DNA from 4 places in the Desulfitobacterium sp. PCE1 genome. Region 4 is predicted to be linked to each of the others. Evidence: riboswitches for the same ligand, from Rfam matches in the RefSeq annotation. Region 4 holds a riboswitch; each other region holds the start of a gene.
What was found. Region 4 has a riboswitch for molybdenum cofactor ahead of moaA (GTP 3',8-cyclase MoaA). Riboswitches for the same ligand answer to the same signal wherever they lie in the genome.

Region 1 (5,494 bases), 120 kb from region 4:
TAGCCCCCTTCTTTCCTATCCAAAATCAACCTGAAATAAAATTCATAATCCGGCCGCTTATGAAGGGGCTCAGTTAAACGGACTTTAAGCTTCGGCCGCCGGGGGCCGTCAGCCCATAATTATGATGGATCAGACCGGATACACACCAGTCCATGGCCAGAAAGGTGGCAAAAGTAGGTCCGGGCATATTGATCACCGGTTTCCCACCGATCATAGCAATACCCACCGGCCTGCCGGGAATAGCCCTGATACCGTGCCGGAAAAGATCGGCCTTTTTCTCAAGGAGAGCGGTATTGAAGTCCTCAGCGCCTTTGGAGGATCCGCCATTGATCAAAACCAAATCCGCAACGTTCAATGCCTTATCCAGGGCTTCCGCCAATTCCTCAGGTTTATCCTTGATGATCGGATAACAGGTCACCTCCGCTCCCCATTGCCGCAGCAAGGCACTTACCATCAGACTGTTGCTCTCGATGGTTTGACCGCGCTCCGGTTTGATTCCTGCATGGATCAGCTCACTCCCGGTGGGTATATAAATGACTTGAGGCTTTCTGATAACTTCCAGATGATAAATTCCGCCCAGAGCCAGCATAGTCAGATGCAAAGGGGTCAGCCTGACATGAGCTTCCACAATCAGGTCCCCCTGAGGAATCGCTGTCCCTGCCGCTCCTACACAATCCCCTTTTTTAAAGGTAAGACCCTTAGCCAATGCCAGTCGGCCCTCGCTGTCATAGTAAATCTCCTCCACCGGGATGACCGTATCGTACTCATCAGGAAAATCATCCCCGGTATCCGCCTGAACATAGTCAACACCTTTCACCCAGCCTGAAGTATCCGGCAGGCCGTTGCTAAAATCATTGGAGCGGACCGCGATTCCAGGCACCGAATAACAGCTCCAAAGCCTCTGCTCGGGTGACAGGTAAATGCTTTTTTTCACTCATATCTGTATCTCCTTTTCGCTTAGCTTTATTTTTCATTTAATCGCTCCAACTTAATATGGTCTTTTCAAATTCCTCGCCGATGAAAAGGGGCATATCCTGCCAATGAAGGAGGCTGGATATCGCCGGATGGGGAAGGCTATAACCCTTAAGCCCGGCTGCGGCAGGAAGGCCGAGAATCAAGGGATCAGCGATCATCCTGGTATAAATGCCGCTTCTGAGAAACTTAATCAGCTGTTTCTCGCTTTTCAGGAGGAGATCCCCAGGCAATGCCAATTCCGGCTCCAGGCCAAAAAAACTGGCTACGGTAATGCTCTGCCCACAACCGGCTTGCCGGAGAGCGGCCCGAAGGGAATTGGCCACGATCTGATCTCCGATGATCAACAAGGCTCCCGCTTTATCGGCCACCGGCAAATCTCCGCCGGCTTCTGCCACGGCGCCCTTGATAACACGATTTTGCTTATCCGCCGCCGTCTGACGTAAAGCCTCCAATACAACCCGGCCGTGCTTCATCCCCAAAGGAGCTGCAGCTACATAGGAAATACCATAGTTTGTGTAGAGATACCGGGCAGCCGCCCAACCAGACTGGGATACCACCAGATTGACCTCCGCAGAAGCGGCACGCCGAACCTGATCCAGCTCCGTCTGCATCCAAAAACTGCCGTTAATCCGGAAGCCGTTATCTTCCAGAAGACGAATCAGATCCCTACCGTTATCGTTGGCCGAGAAATCCAGCGGAGTCAGGCCCAGAATATTTACATGTTTGGAAGCTGTTGAGATTCCGGAAACGGCGAATCGCTTGAGCAGTTTTAAATGGGCGGCAGAAATTCCCTTATTGTAATAGGAAAATCCCGTGGTAGCAAAGCCTAATGCCGCAAAACCACTGCGCGCCTCAATTTCCCGGGCGATCCCGTTCATATCCCTGCCGATGATCGCCGGCACGGGGCTGCCCGGCAATGAATTCCGGCTTGAGCTTCTGCGCCGCTTCAATGGTCTGGCTGATCAGCCGTTCTTCATCCCCGAGCACAGCTTCAATGGTTCTCAGATTCGAGCCAAAGGTACTGCGCGTGCTTTCCGTCCAGCGGGGTTCATCTTAGGTGACATAATTGCGGGTACAGCATGAGGCGTCATCAATGATGATCAAACAGTTCAGTTCAAGAGCGTGGAACAGGCTCCGGAATAATCACTGGCAAAAGGCGGGAGATAGATGGCTAACCGTTCCATGGACGCTCGCTCCCCTCATCTCTGTTCTCCTTCAGGTCTCCCCAATCCGCTGCCCTGGCGACAGCTTCTCCCATAAGCTTCATCAGCTTGCGAATACCGTGAAACCCATAAAAGGACTCATCATTAAACACATCCACAAAATACCTGGCCTTCAGCAAAAAGGCTCCATCATAACCGATAGCCATGTACTCCTGGTCCAAACCATAGCCGGATACGGCTTTGATGCCCTCACGGTTTATGATGGTGACCTGGGGGCAATGGTCGGCCAACCATTTCCGTTCTTCATAATCATCCCTGGGAGAATGGGGTGCGAAGACTGCCCTCACCTGAAAGCCATAGCCCAGAAGGGCTTTAGCCAGAGCAAAGGGCCGCATGGAAGCGGACGAATCCACAACAACCGGGATATCTCCCACCCTTTCCCTGATTACCACGATAGCTAATTGAGTCTGCAAGATCTCCTGGCGAAAATCTGGGCAAGGCTTGCCCAATAAGCCGGCCAGATTGTAATAATGCCGAAGGACTTCATCCAGCTCATAGGAAGGGGGATTGAAATAATAAGGAATGTCCAGCTTTTCCGCCATGCTTTGAGCAGCAACCAAGCCCATGGGCACTAGTACCAGGTTCAGCCGACTGGCCTCCATCTTTTGATATTCCTCAAACGTCCGACAAGCAAAAAGCTCCCGTACTGTCTTAATCCCCCAGTCCGCCAAAAGGTCAAAGAGCTCGCTCTCCTGATCAAGAGAAACATAATTGCCGATTTTAGATTAATACCTTCGTCCTTTTCCTCGGTGTATTCCAGCAGCTCATACATCTGATTATGCTTGCGCATGCCCTGGGATATTTTTTCATCGGCCGCCACGGGATTGATATGGCAGACTGTGAAATGAAGTCCGGGAAAACGGCTTTTGAGCTCTCGCAAAAGTGCTTTTTCATCGGTACCCAGGAAATCATCGATACAATTAAAGTAAAGCACAAAGGCCTTAGGCGCCGGCTCAAGTACCTCCAGAAGCTCTTCCACCGCAGCCGATATTCTCAACATATTGTCCGGAAACCGCATCCTCTTCCCCGATATATAAAAAGGAGAGAAACTCTTTTTCCCCGTTTTGCAGGGCACGTATAGCGTTGCGGCGGCCGCAGGCCGTGGGGCATATATGGAGACTATGGCTCTCCGGAATGCGCAGAATAGTCTTAGGTCTGCTCCGGTTGGGAATATAATAGAGAAGATTATTTTGCACCCCCTTACTCATGACCGCATACCTCAATAAAACGCCGGGCCAAAGTGTGGTAACTTTGAGCGATCTCCGTTTCGGGAAATAACTCCATGACTGTCTTGCCCTGCTCTTCCCCTCTCTGTATCTCAGCCGCCCGGGGGATAACGGAAATGAGCTCACCCTGGGTTTCCGCCGCCAGCTGCTGCACCAGCTCCATCTCCTTGTCCACATTGCGCCGGTTCAGAATCAGCCCCCCGTAACGGGCATAATCCCGGTTGCGGAAATTGGCCAAAGCCGCGGCGATATTGGACGCTGCGTACATGGACATCCTCTCTCCCGAGGTAATTATAAAAACCTCATCCGTATATTCTCCCCGTAAAGGCATGGCGAACCCGCCGCAGACCACATCCCCCAGCACATCGTAAAGCACAATATCCGGTTGGTAGACTTCATATGCCTTCATTTCCGCCAAGGTATCAAAGGCGGTGATAATTCCCCGTCCGGCACAGCCGATACCCGGCATGGGACCGCCGGCTTCCACACAAAGAACTCCGTTATATCCCTCTTGCACAAAGTCGCACACCTGCAGGTCATCCCGTTTGCTGCGCACCAGCTCCAATACGGTTTGAATAGGCCTCCCTCCGGTCAACATTCTTGTGGAATCCGCCTTGGGATCGCAGCCGATCTGCATCACTTTATAACCCATCTCACTCAAGGCAACCGCCAAATTGGATGTGGTAGTGGATTTGCCAATCCCTCCTTTGCCGTAAATAGCTGCTCTGATCATTTTTTATGCACTCCTTATCCGGTGGAATTTCTCCCGCACATTCCTGCCGTTATTTTGGTTCAAATTTGACAGCAGTCAAATCAGTTGGCGACTACGCTGCCTGATCTGTTCGCCATAGTTTTCTCCTATAAAGAAAAAAAGCGGCTTGCCTTTCTAAAAGCAAACCGCCCGATAGCGAAAACAACAAAAGCCAGAGCCGACTCTGTCAAATTTGTCCTTTCTGCTTCCTTTTCATAAGTGAAGGCCAGCTGGTTTCCTAACTGACCCCGTGAGCGGTTTGCTCAGGCTCTTCCGTCATGAGAGATTCTTTTAGACGAATGAGCTCGGAAACTATTCAGTTTTGTCTTTATGCTAATAATCGGACAATCCGAAATTTTAATTCCCGATGTTTCTTCCCACAAACATAAATAACATAAATCAACAGAAAAATAAACATCCTGATTTTATTTTACATTATATCTAGTTATGTTAGGTTATCTTCCGCCCAGTTATGCAGCAGCCTCAAAGCACTACAATCTCAGTAAACATCAATCCTGTCAGCTCGTGTCTTTGATAGGCTTCAACAAATCTTTCAGAGCAATAGATATTAACACCGTAGCCCTTGGCCCTGAACAGATCTATTCCATTGAGAGACTCCCCCCTCAAAAAAAGGCTATCTCTCGATTCAATCCGCTCCTTGCTCTCGGCAAGGTATGTTTCATAGCCGCATTCCGAGCAACTATCGAGCAGAATAATGTTTGATTTTCTATAAAGTTCGGCGCACACATCAACATGAAGTTTGTAATAGGCAGGCGGGACTGTGGGTATTTTATTGACCCGGGTACCATGGCGCCGGAGCTCCTTGAGTTGCATATCAGTTAAATCATTGAAGGATAGCACAGGGGCTTTCTCTAGTCTATAGCCCGTAATCTTTTCTCTTTCCAGAACGTCTTTAGCTTTCTCTGAAATATGATTAATATAAAACCAGAGAAAATCAGGATAATTATCATTAGACAAAACAATAGGGGTATCTGTTCCAAAGTCATGCATTACGCTTTTTTTCCATTCTCTCTGGCATTTGGAGCAAAGAATCCATTTTCTTGGCCATTCGGTTACACTTAACCCATAGGCGTATTTTTTCTTGTTTCCTTCATCAATTTCTAAACAATAATATCGCATCTCATCACCTTCAATATATACTTTATGGACATCAACCATTTCTGGTGCTCCCTATAAGTTAAGCTTCTTAAATAATAAAAAAGAGCCGATGAATTCGGCTCCGGCAAACATCATGTAAAAAGGCAAAGATGTAATATCATACTACCCTTAAATTCGCCACACTTGTTCCCTCCCCGAAA
Region 2 (5,494 bases), 300 kb from region 4:
GGTGCCGCTCTCGCAGTTTGGGGTAATATGAAGTTAGTAAAAATCTAGAATGAAATTGCACATGCCAGAGCCGCATGATATTTGTTTTTTATAGCTACCCCTTATTTTCTGAATCGTTGCTTTTCTTTTGGGATAGATCCGCCTTGCACTTTAAACATTATTTTGCAGTGGCAGGATTTAGTGAACCACACTTGGGGCATTTAACCGGTTTTCCAGCTGTGGGTGGACGAAAACACATAACGATACCTCCTCAATGATTTATTTTAAAAACTTCCTTCATTCTTCGTTTAGCCAAACTCAACATGTATTTGCTTTAAGGCCGGGTTTTCACGATATCGATGGCCCGGCATGGGCAAAGACCCAAACATTTCATGCAGCCGGCACAGCGACCGCTTGTGGTTAGGCGCAGTGGATATTTCTTGGCCAGTTCAGGGTTGGATAATGGAGTTTCAGGCAGTTCTTTGTAGTAAGGCAGAGCTGGGTAGCCAAGATCCTGAATGATAGAGGGGAAAACCTCCGCTTTCCGCGACGGGGTCACGAAACCGCGGATTTGGCCGTTGGGCATTTCCTCCATGTATTTCCAGAGGCGGGTTTCAACAGGAAAAAATGTACCTTGCTCCACCATTTCGGTGTAGCTGAGGCCGGTGCCACGGGAAATACGGTGTTCAATGAGTTCCTCATAGGTTTCCCAAGGCCAGTATTTTTCTTGACCCATCCGGATTCCGAGATCACGGAAGAAGTCGTAGTCCATGACGCGGTCACCCAGTGGCTTGCTGCCACGGTCACCGCAAACCGTAAAGTCATTGGAGTCTTCGGCAGTGGTGTAGCAAGGACGCTCCAGGCTGTCAGCCCCTGGGATTATATAGTCGGCCAGAGCTGCCGTCGGAGTCTTCCAGTACTCGACTACCACCAGTAGTTCAAGGGCTTTCAGAGCCTCGTAAACCCGTTGGTATTAGCGCACCAGGCCAAAGGATTGGAGCTCCAGCAGATCATGGCTGTCACCGGGTACGGTTTTTTGTCGATGATGGCATCCCACATAAGGGTGGGTGAACACAGCATCTGGTGCAGCATCGGCCGTGGTACGCCGAAGATCTTGCGGTAGCATTTATCGATAGGTTCGAAACCTTGCCAACTCATGATGCGGAACTGATCCCAACCAATGAATTTCTTGCGGGTTTCTGGTGTGACGAGCTCGGATAATTCCAATTCCGAGTCGCGCAAGGGGAAGTGCTTGACGCCGTCGGGACCAGGGATAGGTCCGGGCTCACCGATGTATTCTCCACCGGGGATGTCGATGTAGTTCATGAATAGACGCAGCATGGTCTTAGTGATACACAGTGCGGAAGCATTAGGACCGTGCTGGTCGCCGCCGCCGAGACCCCAGGTGATGAAAGCTGTCCCGTTGGTAGCGTAGACTTCAGCGGTGGCTTCAATTTGGGAAGCCCGAAGACCGGTAATTTCGGCAGCCCAATCGGGAGTATACTCATGGAGCATTTCGACGATAGCGTCGAAGGCGGTGATACAAGCGGCAGTTTTGCCATCTTTGAAGGTAACATTGTATTCGCCGGACAGGGAAGCCTCGACGTTATCTCCGTCGTAATAGCGGTTTTCGTCAGAACACCACAATGCGGTTGCACCAGTCTTGTTGTTCCAGACCACGAAGTCTTCTAATTCACCACTGTCTGCGACTTCGCTGGCCCTAATCATTTTTTTGCCGTCTTTCGTCAAGAGGAAAACAGCGTTGGTCCATTTTTGTAGGAAATCGGCATCATACCATTTGTTTTTCACGATTTGATGGAGCCAGGCCAGGGCTAAAGCATGGTCAGTGCTGGGCCGGAGGGCCAGCCAGTGGTCGGCCATGAGAGCTTGGGTGGTACAGACCGGGTCGATGGTAATAAGCTTCGGTTTCTTGCCTTCCCGGTTGAGGGCGGCAAGATAGCTGCGCCACATGGGTGACTGCGGACCGTATTTTTCGGAAGCGCTGAGGCCCCAAATAACAAAGGTGTCAGCGGTATCGATACCGACAGGTGAGATGGCCTCAATAGGCCAGCCGGTCATGGCCATGTTGATGGTATAGTTCCAGCACCAGCAGATGGTCCCGGGATCGACTACGTTGCCGGGATTGCCTAAAATATTCGTGAAGCGGCTTCTGGCCCAGAGATGGTCGGAACGGTAGGTTCCTTCGGAAGAGACGAGAGTTTCAGGACCGTGCTTGTCTATCAGGGTTTGGAGTTTCTCGGCGATTTCATCCATGGCTTGTTGGTACGGGATTTGCACCCATTTGTCTTCGCCGCGTTTGCCGGCACGTTTCAAGACATAATTGATCCGTTTGGGATGATAATGCATCTGAATGGCTTTTTCACCGTGCTTACCCATTCTGTCACAGAGTACGGTTCCTTCTTTCGGATTCCCTTTTATCTCAACTATTCTATCAGCCTTAGTGTCGACGCCAATCATGATGCCACAGTTCATATGGCAGAAGAAACATCGCGAATACGTCCATTGAACACCCTTTTCATCAATATATTTGTTCGGAACAAAATCTACAGACATGATAATCCTCCTTTACTTATCTTCCCGCGATGGGGAGGTTAATGGTCAGGGCTTGTCTTGTGATTCATATCTTTTTTCCATATTTGCTAGGCCATAAAATCCCTCCTTGATTGTTTATTTGCAAAGATATTGGATATTTGAGGTGAATGAGGTAACTGGGACACTATTACTAATTGCAAAAAATATGCCATAATACTCCGCAGGCGCAAGATCAAAAATAAAGGCTTTTCCCAGCGTTTTTCTTAAAAAAGGCAAAAAAAAAGCTTCAAGCTTTTTTCTCGATTCCTGACTTGGGAGAAGTTATGTCAGCCAGTAGGTGATGGCGGGCAGCTTTTCGTAAGGATCGGCCACGCATTTAATGAGTGAAACCAAGGAAGTAAAAACTGTCCCTACCAGCATTCCTCCGAGAACGAGGATCAGGGTTATCTCACCGGAATCCTTGATTTTAGTGCCGATATAATACGTAAGTCCCACAGCCAGTAAACCAAAGCAAAAGGCTGATAGAGTTATCCCGAGACTACCCCAGGAGTACAGAATGGCCAAGGTCGCTCCAAACCCGGCGCCTGCAGACACCCCCAAGATGTCCGGAGAGACCAGAGGGTTTCTAAAAATCCCTTGAAAGGCTGCCCCGGATACTGATAAAGCAAAACCAATCAGGATCGCGGCAAAAATGCGGGGAATGCGTATATCGAAGATGACGGTCTGAACAGTAAATGATACTGCGGCTTCAAAACCAAATAAGCGGCTGGCCAGCGTGGTCCAAACATCTCCAGGATGAATTGGATATCTACCTACTGATAAGGCGGTGACTGCTAGGAATAGGATAATCCCCATTAACAAAAAGAGACGCAATCTCGTTGAGCGATTGCTTTGATAGATGTTTGAAATCTTTGATTCCACGATTAAGTTAAGGCCTCCTTTGCATAGTTTGGTCATAAGTCTCTCTATATGACATTATGGTTTCTACGACACCATCTACATCATCGATGTGATAACAAGGAACTCCGATCTGCCAAGTTATGTCACTGGCAATAGCCAGCAGCTCATGGGGTTCTGAGCGAAGTTCACTGCTACGTTCGCTGCGGTGAACCTCAATTTTGGGTTTGCCACTGATTCTAAACCCTTCAGTAAGGATGAGGTCCACCTTATCGATACGGCTTATTAAATCATCCAGTTCCTTTTCTTCATCAATCTTTTGAATGATGGCAATTTTTTCTGCTGAGGCGATCATAACAATATCTGCCCCAGCCTGGGCCATCTTCCAGGAATCTTTGCCCGGTATGTCTATATCAAAACGATGGGCATCATGTTTAATGGTAGCGATCTTAAGCCCGCTTTGTTTCAATTTCACAACCACCCTCTCCAAAAGGGTGGTCTTTCCTGTTCCCGATGGTGCGACAAAAGAAATCACCGGTGTGTTTGCATTCAACATTCTTTCTGCCTCCTAACTTTAGAATCACAAAAACACTTCCTCGGAATGGAGATTCAGAAGAAGTGTTTTATCGTCTTCATTGCCTCCTTTCCTATCGGGGGGATGTTACATTTCTATAGCAACCCTGTGGGTGATTAACCCAGGCCTTAAAGCCATAGTTTCAACCGTAGGCTATAAGGCTCGGAGCATTATTCATTTATTAAGCAAGGTTTAATCCATTTGTAAATGTCTAACTATTTATAACGCAAGAACTATGCCAACCCGGCAAAACCCTTAAGTAGGCTATTTTCTAAGTAGCCAGCCCCAAAAAACCGATATATATTCTCAATATGAGACTTTCTCAAAACCGAAAAAATAAATTTCCCACCTAGAGTTTCAAAATGAGAATTATTATGCCCTCGAAAACCCTTTCTTCCCCCTTCAACACCTTGCAAATCCCCATTATCCCTTATCCGCCTATCATGGAATGATTCTTGCATGATATTAATACAATGATATTTTAAGAAGGTGATGCTATGAGTCAAGCAAAGAATTGGGCAAAAAAGATTGCAGAAGAATGCCTGAGTTGTGGCGAATGTTCGGATAGTTGCCGTATCTTAACAGAGCTTAATGAATCTCCCGCAACTATAGCTTCAAGAGGACCTGAGTCCCATGAGGCCTATGGTTGTGCCCTGTGTGGAAGGTGTGAGGCAGTATGCTCATTAGGCTTAAGCCCCTTTCGGATGTTCGAGCAACGAAGAATTAAAGCAGTAAAAAATGGAGAGATTGATTTACATGAGTATCAGTATTTATTTCCTGACCGTGCCGTAACCGTAATGAGCCTGTTTAAGGAATTTTATAATATTGATTATTCGGATCTTAACTGCTCCCATCCAGCAGATACAGCATTCTTACCAGGGTGTACTATGTTTACTTATTCACCAAAGCTGACCCGGCAGGTCTACGAGACTCTAACTGAGCTTTATGAAAACCCTTTATTATTTGACAATTGCTGTGGTATCCCTATGTATCACATTGGGCTTCCCGAGCGAGGGGATAAGATCAAGGCTGAATTAAGAGAAAAAGTGCGCCAGCTTGGGGTCAAACGCCTGGTTATTGCCTGTCCCAACTGCTTTTACCAATTTAGTAATGAGGATAGCTTTAAAGACGTAGAGATTATTACTGTCTATGAAGCACTGCTGGAAAAATTCGACTCACACCAGAGTTCAGAAGTGTATTCTATCCATGACTCCTGCCCCGATCGTTTTGAAGGAATATTTGCCAAGCAAGTCAGAGAAGCATTGGACCGAGCAGGCTACCAAAGAGTTGAAATGAAGCATCACGGCAGAGAATCCGTCTGCTGCGGAAGCAGTGGTCAACTGGGTCATTTCCGGCCGGAATGGGCTACAGAGCATGAAGTACAGAATTTAGATGAAGCCAAAGCTGCTGGCGCGGATAGTTTACTGGCTTATTGTCATGCCTGTGTGCTCAATTTTGGCAATATTGCCGACAGCAGTATCAAAGTACGTC
Region 3 (5,494 bases), 960 kb from region 4:
CAACTGAATCCGTTGGGAGATATACTGGGCGTTTTAGCTGCCGTGGTATGGGCCGCCTATTCTGTTCTGACAAAGAAAATAAGCGGGTTTCAATACAACACCATTCAGGCAACACGGAGAATTTTCTTCTATGGGTTGGTGTTTATGATACCCGCTTTAATCATATTTGGGTTCAAGCCAGACATAACTGAACTAACACGACCGACTAACCTATTCAATATCCTGTTTTTAGGGTTGGGGGCATCGGCGCTTTGCTTTGTAACATGGAACTCCGCGGTTAAACTATTGGGTGCAGTGAAAACCAGCGTTTATATTTATATGGTTCCCGTCATAACCGTTATTACTGCCGTTATTGTGCTTCGTGAAAGAATTACCGGAGCCTCAGTATTTGGGATTGTACTTACGTTAGCAGGATTATTGATTTCGGAGAGGAAAGGTAGGCATATCCCCGAACACGCAGGAGCGGGTAAGGCTTAGCAACACCAAATTATACTTTAAGCATAGTCACATGGCTATGTTTTTTATTTGCTGTTGTGAACTTAAGAAGTGTGACCCAAAACACAAAACCACAGCCTGTGGATGGTACAATAAGTTTAAATGTGCAGTAATGGAGGAGGCATAATGATCGATAACCCTGGCTTTGTTCTGGAACATTGTCGGAAAAATTGCAGTAAATCTGCTCAGGATTGGTCTTTTTTATACCAACAGTTAGAGCAGATTCTAAAGAGTATGGATTTGTTTTCTCATCTGAACCAGAAGTTTCCGGTGATTCATTATCATCATTTGCCGAAGATAAGCATAGCCGGTTGTCCCAACGCCTGTTCTCAGCCCCAAATCAAAGATATAGGGCTAACGGGCTTTCTTATGCCCAAGTTCACAGGGGCAAGGTGTACGGGCTGTCAAGCCTGCTGCCGTTCCTGTCAAGAAGGTGCTCTGTCTTGGCAGGGAAGGCTGGAATTTGATGAAAGTAAGTGCATTGGTTGCGGGGATTGTGTGCGCTCATGTAAAACAGGCAAAATACTTCCCGGGGAATCAGGCTGGACTCTCCATCTTGGCGGGCGTTTGGGAAGGCATCCACAATTGGCACGATTGTCCCGGGAAAAGCTCCAGACGTCTGAACTCCCCGGTATAATCGGCCGCATCCTTGAAGACTATATAGAAAATGGCCTTCCGCTGGAAAGGCTCACTCATTTTCTTGACCGCCGACAGAATCTATAAAGAGTCACAAGGAGTTTTGGCGTTCATGAATCCATCCTCTCAGCTGGTCTAAATTGCTGACAGTTATTTGTTTCTTCTCCATTTTGAGAATTCCTAAATCCTTCAGTTCACTTAATATGCGGCTTACGGATTCCCGTGCTAAACTGCACATTCCTGCCAACTCTGTTGCGGTAAGGGGAATCGTAATGAGAATTCCCTCAGGAGTCTCTTGGCCGTGGACATGAGCTAAAGCGAAGATCTTAGCTCCCAACCGAGAACGAGCATCCCCCAGAGCAATATTCTTGATTTGCCGATAAGCTCTGCGGAGATCCAAAGCCATATTTCGATAAAAAGGCAGAAGTGCGGAAGGATTTTCATTAAAGTACTGAAGTAGCGCCTTTCGATCCAAAACGAAGACATCGGAGGCCTCGGCAGTGAGTGCTGCATAAGGATATACTTTATTATCTAATATAACTTCCGGGAAAAATGCGGGAGGTTGCAGAATCCGAAAAATTTTCTCAGTAAATTCACTCATGAGCAAAATTTGGATACGGCCTTTGAGTAAAAAATAGACTGAATTACCGTCTTCTCCGGAAAAGAAAAGGAATTGCTTTGCAGCATAATGGCGAACCCGTCCATGGTCAGAACAGTACTCCCAAAACGAATCAGGCAGTCCCTGCCAGTTGGGATTGTTTTTAAATATCTCGAACTTAAGAATATTACCAGCCATACTTCCCTTCCTTTCACAAAAGTGTCATCAAAGTATTATGTATGAACAAAATTCTATATTTCCTTGAAGAAACCCTTTAAAATCGAGGAAAAAATGATTTTCTTATGAAAGTGAATCATTCCCTGATTGCCAGTTATGGTTTATAATAATGAGTAGCCGAGCCATATTTCCTACCGAATTGATCTACGGAATTTGGCCGTTTCAGAGATGCCTGAAACCAGGGTGTGTTTAGAAATGAACATGCCTTCCGCAAAGAAAAGGAGGAAACCCCATGGAGAAGATTAGAGTGCAGGATGCGATCGGATCTGTGCTTATGCACGATCTGACACAAATTATCCCCGGAAAAACAAAAGATGCTCGCTTTAGAAAAGGTCATGTTATCAAGGAAGAAGATATACCGATTCTTCTCAGTATGGGAAAAGAGCGTATTTTTGTGTGGGATCAGACTCCGGGTCTTATTCACGAAGATGAAGCAGCAGAGCGTCTGGCCAAAGCAGTGGCGGGCCCAGGTCTTTCCTTTAGTGAAACAAAAGAGGGAAAGGTCAATTTAATTGCTGAGGAGGATGGATTAATCTATGCTTCTGAAGAAGGGATCTATGCCCTCAATTCTTTAGAATATATTATCCTCGCTACCCTTCATAATCACCGTCCCGTGAAGAAAGGGCAGAAAATTGCGGGGACCAGGGTCGTTCCTCTGATGATTGATGAGAAAGTTATTGTAGAAGCCGAAGAAATCGCCCGGCAATTTAAGGAACCACTTCTTCAAATCCGCCCCCTTCAACCCAAAAAGGTTGGAGTGGTTACCACGGGAAGTGAAGTATACCATGGCCGTATCCAAGATAAATTTGGACCGGTTCTCCAAGGAAAAGTGGCCGAATGGGGCTCTGTTCTCTTGGGACAAACCTTTGCCGATGATAATGTAGAGATGATCCAAGAACGCATCCGCGAGCATATAGCTCATGGTGCAGAAATGGTCCTGGTAACCGGCGGCATGTCCGTGGATCCCGATGATTTGACCCCTACGGCGATCAAAGGTTTGGGGGGAGAGTTAGTCACTTATGGTACTCCTGTTCTTCCCGGAGCCATGCTGTTATTGGCTTACCTGAATGATATCCCGATTTTGGGATTGCCCGGCTGTGTCATGTATTCAAGAAAAACGGTCTTTGACCTTGTAGCAACACGCATTCTAGCCGGTGAGCGGCTTACTCGTCTGGAAATTGCCAAATACGGTCATGGAGGATTGTGCCTGGAGTGTCCGGAATGCACTTATCCCCATTGTTCCTTCGGAAAATAAGACGAAGAACCTTCTCTTAGCCAAATTCCCAAGCGCTTGGGAATTTGGCTAATCGTTCTTTAGGAGAATACTTTTTTAGAGATCTGCCATAAATCACTGAGGTTCCGGCAGGGAAAAACCTGGGTGCAATACCTCCTATACTCCTTCATAAGATTGTCGGGTAAAGTCCAATCCTTTTCCTCCAAAGGGTTCAACCAAAAGATATGCTTAACCTTCTCTTGGATCTCCTGCAAATATTCTGCTTGAGCAGGGCGGAAATTGTTGCGGCCATCTCCCATGATCAACACGGTTCCCTTTGTGGAAAGAGAGGGAAGAACATTCTGGGCAAAGTCATTGAAAACCTTACCATAATCTGTGAATCCAGAAGAATGCTTGCGGCCCCAGGAACGGATCTCTGCCATAGAATCACCGGTGTTTAACCATTCTTCACAGGTGATATCCCAGATTCCATCAATAAAAAGGTAAAGCCGTACTTTGCGAAACCGGGATTTGATGCGTTGGCATAAGTAAAGAAGAAATTGAGAAAAGGGAGCTACGGAATTGGATACATCGCATAGTACAATAAGCTCGGGATGCTTTAAGACATAGGTTTCATATTCAAAGCGAAAGACAGATCCATTGCCCCGAACCATTTCTTTTAGCAAAGAGGAAACCCGCAGGGTTCCACGGGAGGCTTTCTTTTTACTCAATCCTCGATGAACAGCCAATCTGTTTCCCATTTGTCTAAGGGCTTGATGGACCATCCCTTCTTCATCGGCGGTAAATGAATTCAAAGGCTTAAAACGCCAATTCACTTCACGGAGAATATCCCAGCGATTTTGGCTCTGTAAACGTTCCTGCCAAAGAACCTGGCGAATCTGACGATTCCAAAAGTCCTGATAAGCTTCGAATGTTTGCCATTGGTCCTCCGATACTTCACCCCGGTTTTTAGCCAGTTCCAAAGAATTGGACCAAGTCAAAAATCCCGATTGTCCAAGAATGAATTTAACCTGCTTCTCAAAATCAAACTCCTGAGTTTCTTCTTCCTCGATGGTACCAGGGAATCCTTTAAGCCCCATTAAATAGTGGAGATCCGGCATTTGAAAAGAGGTTGCCGAGGATTGAGAAGACTCTCTTGAGGATTTAAGGATTAGGGTGATTCCTCCTTGCCCGGTACCGATCCCTTGGTGGGAGCCATCCCCAGTGTTTCCTTGGTCCGGGCCTGTACATTGTCCAGGGGCAGTATGCTCTGAATCCGGGGAGGATGACTCTGTGGATGCCAGGAGATCATAGACCATGTCATAAAGCTGATGATCTTCCGGGCGATGGATGAAAAGAGATTTTAGCACGAGTTGTGGTGAAAGATCCGGAAACAGAGTTAAGGCCTTTAAAGCATCCTGAACTTGATCAATTGTAATAGTGATGCCCACCGAACGCAGCACATAGATGAGCTTCAGCAGTTGCCAGCCGTTGATATTGAGTCCATTCATGAATATCCCCCGCTCTGGGTTTGAGTTCTTCTGGCAGCTTCCTGTTGCCAAGCCTTTAAACGCTCTTCAAGCTTTGCCAAATCACTGGGGTATTTTAAAAGTATGGATAGGGTACCTTCCAATTGCTTCATATCGAGAGATTCCTGGCGAAGAATATGGAGAGCACGGGCGAAGTCCATACTTTCAGATACACTGGGTAATTTGCGTAAAGGAATCTTACGGATTTTGGCTACGAACTCACACACATCCTGGATTAAGGCCGTAGTAATCTCCGGACACCTTTGGGCAAGAATCCTCATTTCTTGTTCCACATCCGGATAAGCTAAGAGCAGGTGAACACAGCGTCTTCTTAAAGCTTCGGAAAGATCCCTGGTGTTGTTACTGGTTAAGAGGACCATAGGAGAATTTTTGGCCTTAAAGGTTCCTACCTCCGGGATCGTGACTTGAAACTCGGCAAGAAGTTCCAGTAAGAAGCTTTCAAATTCTTCATCACTTTTGTCCAGTTCATCAATAAGAAGAATAACGGGCTCTTCAGCAAGCACAGTTTGCAGCAATGGTCTGGCTAACAAAAATTCAGGCCCATAAATATTCTCCTTAATTTCTTCCCAGCCGGTAATTCCCACCTGTAAGCGGAGTAATTGTTTGGCATAATCCCATTCATAAAGGGCCTTATTTAAATCAAGCCCTTCATAACATTGAAGGCGGATAAGCCTGCGGCCGGTGCTGCGCGCCAGGGCCAAGGCCAGTTGCGTTTTTCCAACTCCCGCCGGTCCCTCAATAAGACAGGGCTTGCGGAGTGCAAGC
Region 4 (5,494 bases):
GTACCCCCTGCCGTGAAGGGAATAAACGGATGTGGGAGATTCTCGACCGCATCACCCGTGGTGAAGGCAGGGAGGAGGATATTGAGAAACTGGAAACCCTGGCCTATACAGTTAAAGAAACCTCCCTGTGCGGTTTAGGTCAAAACGCGCCTAACCCTATCCTGGCCACCTTAAAATATTTCCGGGAAGAATTTGAGGAGCATATCCACGCTAAAAAATGCCGGGCCGGAGTTTGCAGTGACCTCCTGACCTACGAGATTGATGCGGAAAAATGCAAAAAATGCGGACTGTGTGCTAAAAATTGCCCAGCTAACTGTATCAGTGGAAATAAAAATACCCCCTATGTTATTGATGGGGAAAGGTGTATCCGCTGCGGAAGCTGTATGGATACCTGTAAATTTGGCGCGGTTATCCGGGCCTAGAAGAAAGGGGTGGATTTGGTGGAATGGCTGAATTTAACCATTGATGGAAAAGAAGTTGTGGTGCCCAAAGGAAGCACGGTCCTGGAAGCATGCCGGATGCACGATATTCCGGTTCCAACCCTTTGTCAGGATCCGGAGCTCACTAATGCCGGGGCATGCCGTCTCTGTATTGTGGAGATTGAAGGAATGCGCAATTTGCCGCCTTCTTGTGTGACCCAAGTGACCCAGGGTATGATTGTTAAAACTCAGACACCGAAGGTACGCAAGTCCCGCAAGGTGATCCTTGAGCTCTTAGTGGCGAACCATCCATTGGATTGTATGACCTGTCAAAAGATGGGGGATTGCTCCCTTGCTCAATATGCCTATGAATACGGTGTATCCGGTGAAGACTACCGAGGGGAACGGCGTGAACACCCCCTTGATGACAGCAACCCCTTTATTCTAAGAGATCCGAATAAATGCATCCTCTGCGGTAAATGTGTGCGGGCTTGCGAAGAGATTCAGGGACGAAGCGTATTGGATTTCTTTAAGCGGGGCTTTGACGCCCAGGTGGGACCGGCTTTTGATATTCCTTATAGTGAATCGGAATGTGTTTTCTGCGGATCCTGTGTTTCGGTCTGCCCGGTGGGGGCATTGGTGGAGAAAAAGATGGTTGGCCAGGCTCGGGCCTGGAACATCGAAAAAGTACAGACCACCTGTCCTTTCTGCGGTACAGGCTGCAACTTTGACTTAAATGTCAGCAATGGCAAAGTGATTGGGGTAACTTCAAATCCGGAGGCACCGGTGAACGGCAAAGCCCTCTGTGTCAAGGGCCGTTTCGGTATGGACTTGATCCATAGTCCTCAGCGCCTGACGACTCCGTTGATTAAAAAGGATGGCGAATTCGTCCCGGCAGGCTGGGATGAAGCTCTTGATTTGATTGCCACAAAGTTCGGTGAGATCAAAGAGCAATATGGACCAGATTCTTTTGCAGCCCTCAGTTCGGCTCGTTGTACCAATGAAGAAAATTACCTGATGCAAAAATTCATGCGCGCGGTGATCGGAACGAATAATGTGGATCACTGCGCACGTACCTGACACGCTCCCACTGTGGCAGGTCTTGCCACTTCATTTGGCTCAGGAGCGATGACCAATTCCATCAATGAAATCCCCAATGCGGAAGTCATGTTTGTAATCGGCTCCAATACCACGGAAGCTCATCCGATTATCGGTACCAAGATGAAACAAGCACTGGCTCGGGGAGCCAAGCTCATCGTAGCTGATCCACGGGAGATCGAGCTGGCCAGGGATGCTCATGTCTGGATGAGATTGAAGCCGGGCACAGATATTCCCCTGATCAATGGGATTATGAATATCATTTTGGAGAACGGCTGGGAGGATCGTGCCTTTATTGAGGAACGGACCGAAGGCTATGAACAACTACGGGAAAATCTCAAGAAATTCCCGCCGGAAGAAGTCAGCAAAATCACTGGAGTTCCCGTAGAGCTAATGGTGGAAGCTGCCCGTCTCTACACCGGTGTGGAACGTGCTCAGATTTTCTACACCCTGGGAATCACGGAGCATGTCTGTGGCACAGATAATGTTATGTCCCTGGCCAATCTGGCCATGCTCACTGGAAATATCGGGAAGGAAAGCTCCGGAGTCAACCCGTTGAGGGGTCAGAACAATGTGCAGGGAGCCTGCGATATGGGGGCTCTGCCTAATGTTTACACCGGTTACCAGAGTGTTACCAACCCGTCGGTGCGGGCTAAGTTTGAAGAGTCCTGGGGAGCTTCCCTTAATCCCAACCAGGGCTTCATGATTCCGGATATGTTTGATTCAGCGGTTAAGAAGGAATTGCGGGCTATGTATATCATGGGCGAAGACCCTGTGCTAACCGACGCCGACGCCAATCACGTGCGTAAAGGCCTGGAGGCTCTGGATTTCCTGGTTGTTCAGAACATCTTTATGTCTGAGACCGCCGAACTGGCTGATGTCATTTTGCCGGGCGCCAGCTTTGCGGAAAAGGACGGCACGTTCACGAATACCGAGCGTCGGGTGCAGAGGGTTAATCGGGCGATTAAGCCGATCGCCGCTGCGAAGGCTGACTGGGAAATCATTTGTGAGCTCGCCAACCGGATGGGGTATCCGATGGCTTACCAGTCTCCCGCGGAGATCATGCAGGAAATTGCCGCGCTGACGCCGCAATATGCCGGCATCACCTATGAACGTCTGGGCAGGAAGGGATTGCAATGGCCGGTTCCCCATGCCGATCATCCGGGAACGAAGTTCCTGCACGAAGGGAAATTTACCCGTGGCAAAGGCTTATTCGCGGCGATTGAGCATCAACTGCCGGATGAGCTGCCTGATGAAGAGTATCCATTCCTGCTGACCACAGGCCGCAAGCTGCAGCATTACAATATCTCCACTCGTTTCTCAGCTGCGTTGGATGAGCATGCACCTGAGGAATTGGCTGAACTTAATCCTAAGGATGCCCGACGGTTGGGAATTCAGGACGGTGAGAATGTTAAAGTAGTTTCCCGCCGCGGTGAGGTAGTGACCAAGGTCTGGGTAACTGAAAGGGTCCCGCCTGGAGTGCTCTTTATGACCCTGCATTATAGGGAGTCACCGACGAATGTCTTAACCAACGGAGCGTATGATAAAGTAACTAAGACCTACGAATATAAGGTCTGCGGTGTGCGGGTGGAACCTCTGGTGCAATCTGCACAATAAAGGAAACTTGCTTCAGGTGGAGTTTCGACTCCATCTGAAGCGTAGTTGACTTATCCTCTGTGAGGATAGGAATAGGGGAGTGTCCAAGCTTTGTCTAATATGCATAGCTTGCGGCACTCTCCCTTTTTTATTTCAGAAAAAACAGCTTGGTATTAACTAGCTATTAGGGTGGAAAGTAAAAGTTCTTTTATGGGAAGGGCTTATCTGTGTTACAATAAAGCAAAAGACAAAAGTCTGATCATTGATAGATATAGGGAGACATACCATATGGATGCTAATAATGGAGAAACCCTTTTGCCGATAACCGGAATTATCCTGGCCGGTGGGAAAAGCTCTCGCATGGGTCGCAACAAGGCTTTTATTGAATGGGCTGGGGTCCCACTCATTGAGCATACCTTAGCTATCTTTAGTACGGTCTTTGCTGAAGTGATGATTAGCAGCAATCATCCGGAGCTCTATGCTAAATATGGAGTTAAAGTGATCAAAGATAATTATCTGGACCATGGGCCCTTAGGAGGGTTAGAAGCATGCTTGCGGGAAGCTCGTTATGATTATGCCTTTTTTGCCGCTTGCGATATGCCTTTTTTGAGTGTAGAAGTGATTCGATTTATGGCCGGGAAAATTGAAGGGGAGGTTGATATCTTAATCCCTGAGCTTGATGGCGAAATTCAACCCCTCCATGCTTTTTATCACAAAAACTGTCTTCCCATAATTGAAGACAGTTTAAAGGCGAAGCATCTTAAACTGGCAGTATTTATTCGGCAAAACAACAGGGTACGTCATATGAGGGAGAAGGATTTCATTAATTTTCCAAACATACGTCTTTGTTTCAGTAATATGAATACACCTCAAGAATACCTAACCCTGCAACAGCATAATCTTCATAATACTTGACAATAATGTAGACATTCTTTATCGTATTTAAAGGAAACTATAAAAAGCGGCTATTTTATCAGGAATTTATTAAGATTTGTTAATAAAGATTAAGAAATATTATTATTAGAACTCTTTTTGCAATCTCCAAAATAGTGTATACTACAATTAGTTACATTCTTTAATAATTATTCACAGCCGTAGTATAATGAGTAATAGAATACGTTTTGTGCTCCGAAGCTGGAAACCTAAAGTGAGCTATGGTTTACCAGTCGTGCATTCTGCACCGGGTATTATTGGAAACAGTAATGCCTCCCATTTGGAAAGGAGTCTGTAGGGTATAGGGGAACTCCCCGGTTTTACAGACCGTGGGAGTTCTTTGTTTTGTGGAATAATGAACGTGAAGGTGGGGGAAATCTATGCAAGATCAATATCGACGCCAGATCGAATACCTGAGGATTTCCATTACAGATCGCTGCAATTTACGTTGCAAGTATTGCATGCCTCCTGAAGGAGTTCAATGGATTCCCCATGAGTCTATCTTGACCTATGAAGAAATATCACGTGTCATGCGGATTAGTACCTCCTTAGGATTTAGACGGTTTCGCATAACCGGCGGGGAGCCCTTAATTCGATCCGGAATTCTGGAATTTTTACAGAATGCTTCCCAAATTTCAGGGGTGGAGGATCTGATGCTTACCACCAATGGGATACTTCTTCCAGACATGGCAGAAGACCTAAAGAAGGCGGGAGTTAATCGAGTTAATATAAGCCTGGATACCTTCGATGAAGATAAGTTTCGAGAGCTCACCCGTGGTGGGGATATTAAGAAAGTCTTTCAAGGGATACACCGCTCCCTCGAAGTAGGGTTACATCCGGTTAAACTCAACGTAGTGGTTGTTCGTGATTTCAATAGCCATGAACTGCCACGTTTTATGGAATTAGCCCATGACTATCCCGTTCATGTTCGCTTTATCGAATTGATGCCCATCGGAATCAGTTCGGATAAACGCAGTGATTTTGTATCCATCGATGAGATGAAAGCAATATTGGGCTTAGAGGGCCTTAAAGCTACTCGTGACATTCGAGGAGGAGGGCCTGCTGAATATATCACTTCGGAGGGATTTAAAGGTAGTGTGGGCTTTATCAGCGCTATCAGCAAACATTTTTGCAGCACCTGCAACCGTATTCGCTTAACTCCCGATGGTAAGCTGCGCCTATGTTTACACAGTTCCAATGAAGTGGATTTTCGTGAAGTGCTTCGCTCCAACAAGAGTGATGATGAGGTCAGGGATGTTTTTGCCCAAGCGATTTGGAATAAGCCGGCTGAACATCATATGAATGATCAGGCTTGGCAGGATCAACGGATTATGTCCCAGATTGGAGGATAATTATGGAATTGACACATTTTGATGAAGAAGGCCGGGCACGTATGGTGGATGTCTCAGATAAAGCGGAGACCACTCGAGTGGCTACCGCCCGAGGTA

Region 1: another riboswitch for molybdenum cofactor. It lies ahead of DESPCE1_RS0106675 (P-loop NTPase); the one in region 4 lies ahead of moaA (GTP 3',8-cyclase MoaA).
Region 2: another riboswitch for molybdenum cofactor. It lies ahead of mobB (molybdopterin-guanine dinucleotide biosynthesis protein B); the one in region 4 lies ahead of moaA (GTP 3',8-cyclase MoaA).
Region 3: another riboswitch for molybdenum cofactor. It lies ahead of DESPCE1_RS0110890 (molybdopterin-binding protein); the one in region 4 lies ahead of moaA (GTP 3',8-cyclase MoaA).

What each region holds. Positions count from the first base shown of each region.
Region 1 covers NZ_KB913023.1:1,348,722-1,354,215, reverse strand. The annotation lists gene DESPCE1_RS23665 (hypothetical protein) at 1-29, opposite strand, end outside; gene DESPCE1_RS21790 (molybdopterin-binding protein) at 74-934, opposite strand; gene DESPCE1_RS21785 (nitrogenase component 1) at 975-1,925, opposite strand; gene DESPCE1_RS23660 (nitrogenase component 1) at 2,147-2,869, opposite strand; gene DESPCE1_RS23655 (hypothetical protein) at 2,782-3,198, opposite strand; gene DESPCE1_RS23650 (hypothetical protein) at 3,152-3,406, opposite strand; gene DESPCE1_RS0106675 (P-loop NTPase) at 3,399-4,157, opposite strand; molybdenum cofactor riboswitch at 4,366-4,498, opposite strand; gene DESPCE1_RS0106670 (double-CXXCG motif protein) at 4,659-5,354, opposite strand.
Region 2 covers NZ_KB913023.1:1,535,935-1,541,428, reverse strand. The annotation lists gene DESPCE1_RS0107655 (UPF0280 family protein) at 1-48, shown strand, start outside; gene DESPCE1_RS0107650 (hypothetical protein) at 314-910, opposite strand; gene DESPCE1_RS0107645 (molybdopterin-dependent oxidoreductase) at 928-2,553, opposite strand; gene DESPCE1_RS21210 (iron ABC transporter permease) at 2,854-3,453, opposite strand; gene mobB (molybdopterin-guanine dinucleotide biosynthesis protein B) at 3,461-3,985, opposite strand; molybdenum cofactor riboswitch at 4,052-4,183, opposite strand; gene DESPCE1_RS0107625 ((Fe-S)-binding protein) at 4,501-5,494, shown strand, end outside.
Region 3 covers NZ_KB913023.1:2,193,525-2,199,018, reverse strand. The annotation lists gene DESPCE1_RS0110905 (DMT family transporter) at 1-477, shown strand, start outside; gene DESPCE1_RS0110900 (4Fe-4S dicluster domain-containing protein) at 622-1,218, shown strand; gene DESPCE1_RS0110895 (Crp/Fnr family transcriptional regulator) at 1,223-1,927, opposite strand; molybdenum cofactor riboswitch at 2,070-2,206, shown strand; gene DESPCE1_RS0110890 (molybdopterin-binding protein) at 2,199-3,221, shown strand; gene DESPCE1_RS0110885 (VWA domain-containing protein) at 3,281-4,690, opposite strand; gene DESPCE1_RS0110880 (MoxR family ATPase) at 4,687-5,494, opposite strand, start outside.
Region 4 covers NZ_KB913023.1:1,232,188-1,237,681, forward strand. The annotation lists gene nuoF (NADH-quinone oxidoreductase subunit NuoF) at 1-422, shown strand, start outside; gene fdhF (formate dehydrogenase subunit alpha) at 441-3,134, shown strand; gene DESPCE1_RS0106100 (molybdenum cofactor guanylyltransferase) at 3,402-4,028, shown strand; molybdenum cofactor riboswitch at 4,228-4,353, shown strand; gene moaA (GTP 3',8-cyclase MoaA) at 4,427-5,398, shown strand; gene moaC (cyclic pyranopterin monophosphate synthase MoaC) at 5,401-5,494, shown strand, end outside.